Regions from separate parts of the Xanthobacter sp. DMC47 genome, predicted to be linked through region 1. Evidence: riboswitches for the same ligand, from Rfam matches in the RefSeq annotation. Region 1 holds a riboswitch; the other holds the start of a gene.
What was found. Region 1 has a riboswitch for thiamine pyrophosphate ahead of thiC (phosphomethylpyrimidine synthase ThiC). Riboswitches for the same ligand answer to the same signal wherever they lie in the genome.

Region 1 (2,387 bases):
TCCGCATAGGTGCGGGTGGTGACGATCTCGCCGTAGAAGTCCGGCCCCGTATCCAGATTGTGATTGTAGGCGGTGAGCCCCGCCTCGGCGAGGCGCTGGGCCTGATGCGGCTCCAGCATGCCGAGGGTGACGCAGGCTTCCATGCCGAGGCCGCGCACGCCGCGCACCATGTCCAGCACGGCGTCGAACTCGCGCCCTTCCTTCACCCGCCGCCATGCCGCGCCCATGCAGAAGCGCTCGGCGCCGTTGGCCTGCGCCTGCGCGGCGAGGGCGATGACGGAGGCGGGATCGAGGAACTTCTCCCGCGTCAGGTCCACCTCGGCATGGCGCGCGGACTGGGAGCAATAGGCGCAATCCTCCGGGCAGCCGCCGGTCTTGATGGACAGCAGGCTCGCGCGCTGCACCACGTTGGGGTCGTGGTTGGCGCGGTGGACGGCATTGGCACGGCCCACCAACTCCAGCAGGGGCAGGTCCATGAGCGCCGCGATCTCGTCAACGGTCCAGTCGTGGCGGATCGTGCCATCCTCAGCCAAGCCCGTGCCCATGCGCCCATGCTCCTTCGCAAAGTTATTCGGCTGGTTTAGTCGGCTTGGCGGCGGGTTCCAATACCGTCGATCTTCCCAATTGGGTGACTTGACCTATGCGTTCGCTGCAGTGCAGCGTTGACATTGGGCTTTCGTATACATCACAGTGTCATCGTTCCAAGGGGGGCCCCGGAAGGGGCTGAGATATCGCAAGTTCGCGGGAGATTCCTTCCGCGGCGCCGCGATGACCCTTCGAACCTGATCCGGGTCATACCGGCGAAGGGATCGGAACTTGTGCTCCCCGGCGCTCAGCGTCGACCCGCACCCGTCTCCTAGCTCTACACCCCGGTTCTCGTTGAAAGCGCAAGCTGAACGGAGATCCGCAATGCTGGACGAAGCCTCGACGTCCTCCCTGAAAGTCACCACCGGGCCGCTGCCCCATTCGCGCAAGGTGTTCGTCTCCGCCACCCGGCCGGACGTGCGCGTCGCCATGCGTGAGATTTCCCTCACCGACCCGTCCGAGATGCCGGTGAAGGTGTACGACACCTCCGGCCCCTATACCGATCCGCAGGCCGTCATCGATCTCACCAAAGGCCTGCCGCAGCTGCGCGCCCAGTGGATTCGCGAGCGCGGCGACGTGGAAGAGGTGGACGGACGGGCCTTCAAGCCCGAGGACGACGGCCTGAAGGCCGGCCAGTCCTCCACCCTGCCGCAGTTCGATCTCTCCGGCCGCAAGCCGCTCCGCGCCAAGCCGGGCAAGCGCCCGACGCAGATGGCCTATGCCCGCGCCGGCATCATTACGCCCGAGATGGAATATGTCGCCGCCCGCGAGAACCTCGCCAAGGTGAACGGCGGCGCCCACCCGCACCATCAGGCCATGGGCCTCGGCGCGGCCATCCCCGCCGAGATCACCCCGGAGTTCGTGCGGCAGGAAGTGGCGCGCGGTCGCGCCATCATCCCCAACAACATCAACCACCCCGAAACCGAGCCGATGGCCATCGGCCGGAACTTCCTGGTGAAGATCAACGCCAACATCGGCAATTCGGCCGTGACCTCGGGCGTTGCGGAAGAGGTGGACAAGCTGGTGTGGGCCACCCGCTGGGGCGCCGACACGGTGATGGACCTCAGCACGGGCAAGAACATCCACACCATCCGCGAATGGATCATGCGCAACTCGCCGGTGCCCATCGGCACCGTGCCGCTGTACCAGGCGCTGGAGAAGGTGAATGGCGTCGCCGAAGATCTCACCTGGGAAGTCTTCCGCGACACGGTGATCGAGCAGTGCGAGCAGGGCGTGGACTACATGACGGTGCACGCCGGCGTGCGCCTGCCCTTCGTGCCGCTCACCGCCAACCGCGTCACCGGCATCGTCTCGCGCGGCGGCTCCATCATGGCCAAGTGGTGCCTCGCGCATCACAAGGAGAGCTTCCTCTACGAGCACTTCGAGGAACTCTGCGAGATCCTCGCCCAGTATGACGTGTCCTTCTCCCTCGGCGACGGCCTGCGCCCCGGCTCCATCGCGGACGCCAACGACGCCGCGCAGTTCGCCGAGCTTGAGACGCTGGGCCAGCTCACCGAAATCGCCTGGAAGTATGATTGCCAGGTGATGATCGAGGGCCCCGGCCACGTGCCGCTCCACCTCATCCGCGAGAATGTCGAGAAGCAGCTCAAGGTCTGCCACGAGGCGCCGTTCTACACCCTCGGCCCGCTGGTGACGGACATCTCCCCCGGCTACGACCACATCTCCTCCGCCATCGGCGCGGCGATGATCGGCTGGTTCGGCACGGCGATGCTCTGCTACGTCACGCCGAAGGAGCATCTCGGCCTGCCCGACCGCGACGACGTGAAGGCCGGCGTCATCTC
Region 2 (2,387 bases), on a different contig from region 1:
CCTTCTCCTCGGTGGTGGCGCCGAGGATCAGCCGCCCGTCGCGCCGCGGCACGAGATAGGAGCCCGGCGCCCACAGGACGTGGGAGAGAATGGGCGCGGCCGGATCCATGCGCAGCGACAGCATCTGCCCCTTGATGGGGCGCACCGGCAGGGGCGTCGCCGGGGTGATGTCCACGCCCCGGCTCCAGGCGCCCACGGCGAGCACCACCACGTCGGCGGCATGGTGCGTCTCGCCCGTGACCACGCCCGTGGCGCGACCGCCGGCCGTCTCCACCCGGCTGACCGGGGTGCGTTCATGGAGCCTCGCGCCGGCCTTGAGGGCGGCGATCTTCAGAGCGGAGGCAACCTTGCGGTTGTCCACCTGATGATCCTCGGGACTGAGCACGCCGCCGGCGAGGCGCGGCGCGAGATAGGGCTCGCGCCGGCGCACCTCGGCGGCGGTGAGCCACTGGACCGGGAGGCCCAGCCCCTGCTGAAAGGCGTAAAGGTGGCGCAGCTTGGCGAGGTCGTCCGCCGTGAGGGCGATGGTGATGGTGCCCTCGGTGCGCAGGTCCACCGTCTCGCCGGAGGCGCGCTCCAGCTCCGCGGCGAAGGCAGGCCACAGGGTCTGGCTGGCGCGGTTGAGGGCGAGCAGGCCCTCCTCGCCGGGCTCTGCCTCGGCGCAGGCGGCGAGCATGCCGGCGGCGGCGCGGCTCGCACCTTGCCCGGTCTCGCCGGCGTCGAACAGGTCCACCGGACAACCGGCCTCGGCAAGGCGCCAGGCGAGGGCGAGGCCGATGACGCCGCCGCCGACGATGGCGACATGAGGGTGGGCCACACGCGGTTTCGCCTTGCCCGCCGGTCCCGAGCCGGCTTGCGATGTGGATGCGGATGTAAACTGCGACAAGCTCTCGCTCATCGGCATCTCCCTACGCTGGCATGATCCAGACAGGTTCGATGGGTGTGATCTCAGCCGCGCATGATGCGCGGCACCCCAGGCCGTATCTGTTATTTACTCATGCCGGCCGCAGAACTGCAAGAGGCGGGCGCGTGGGACGCAGCGGACCTCAGCGGTTGAGTTCGCTCTCGTCCAACTGGCGCGCCTCGTCGGCGAGCATGATCGGGATGCCGTCGCGGATCGGATAGGCGAGGCGGGCGGCGCGGGAGATCAGCTCCTGGCGCTCGCGATCATATTCCAGCGGCCCCTTGGTGAGGGGGCAGACCAGGATTTCGAGCAGCTTGGGGTCGACGTCGTGGCCGGGACGCTGAGACTGGATCATGTTCTCGCTCTTCGGTGCCGCGCGTTTCGAGGGCAAGGGTTCCGCGGCGCGTCACCATAGCGGCGGCGGGATAGCCTTTCACCTGTGATTTTCGCGCCATCACGGTCGCTGATGGGCATATCACGCGGTTTCGCTGTCTTTTCGCCGGTGCAGCCCCTAATGAAGCGGCCTTGGAACCGCGCCTCCCGGGAGCCAAATGGATCGACGTCTGGCCCTCGGGCTTCTTCTCGGATTCGTCGCGGTCGTGATGTTCGGCGCGACGCTGCCGCTCACCCGCTTCGCGCTGCACGATTTCAGCCCCTGGTTCATCAGCTTTGGCCGGGCCGCCCTCGCGGGCTTCGCGGCGCTTGGGCTGGTGTTGGCGATGCGCCGGCCGTGGCCATTTGGCCAGCCCAGGGTGCTGTGGCGCCTCGCCGTCTCCTCCGCCTGCCTGATCTTCGTGTTCCCGCTGGCCATCGGCGTCGCCACCCAGACGGTGCCGGCGGCCCATGGCGGCATCGTCCTCGGCCTTCTGCCCTTGTGTACGGCGATCGCGGCCATGCTGCTGGCCGGGGAGCGGCCGGGGCTCGGCCTGTTCGCGGCGAGCGCGGTGGGTGCCGGGCTGGTGGTGGCCTTCGCCTTGCGCAACGGTGCGGGGGGCGCGCTGGGGATGGGCGACAGCCTGCTGTTCCTCGGCGTCATTGCCTGCGCCATCGGCTACGCCGTGTCCGGCGGCCTCGCCCGCACGATGTCCGGGTGGGAGGTGATCGCCTTCATGCTGATCCTCTGCCTGCCGGTGACGCTCCCGCTCGCACTCCTCACCTTTCCGTGGAGTGGGGCGGGCGCCGTGGCAGGCGCCTCCTGGGCGGCGCTGCTCTATCTCGGCCTCTTCAGCCAACTCATCGGCTTCTTCTTCTGGAATGCCGGGCTTGCCATGGGCGGCATCGCCCGTGTGGGACAAATGCAGCTCCTGCAGACCTTCGTGACGGTGGGGCTCGCCTGGCCCATCAACGGCGAGGTGCCGGACGCGGAGACCGTTGCCTTCGCCGCGGGCGTGGCGCTGGTGGTCGCGGTGGCGCAGCGGACCCGCTCGCGGCCGCGCTGACCCCCAAAATCAAACGGCCCGCCGAGGCGGGCCGTTCATCAGTT

Region 2: it holds a riboswitch for thiamine pyrophosphate, as region 1 does, so the genes downstream of both, thiO (glycine oxidase ThiO) here and thiC (phosphomethylpyrimidine synthase ThiC) in region 1, are expected to answer to the same signal.

What each region holds. Positions count from the first base shown of each region.
Region 1 is NZ_JBQUZM010000004.1:518,149-520,535, reverse strand. Features, by position in the region: gene bioB (biotin synthase BioB) at 1-545, opposite strand, end outside; TPP riboswitch at 695-827, shown strand; gene thiC (phosphomethylpyrimidine synthase ThiC) at 910-2,387, shown strand, end outside.
Region 2 is NZ_JBQUZM010000001.1:1,065,416-1,067,802, reverse strand. Features, by position in the region: gene thiO (glycine oxidase ThiO) at 1-817, opposite strand, end outside; TPP riboswitch at 887-986, opposite strand; gene ACT54R_RS04960 (Trm112 family protein) at 1,047-1,259, opposite strand; gene ACT54R_RS04955 (DMT family transporter) at 1,456-2,343, shown strand.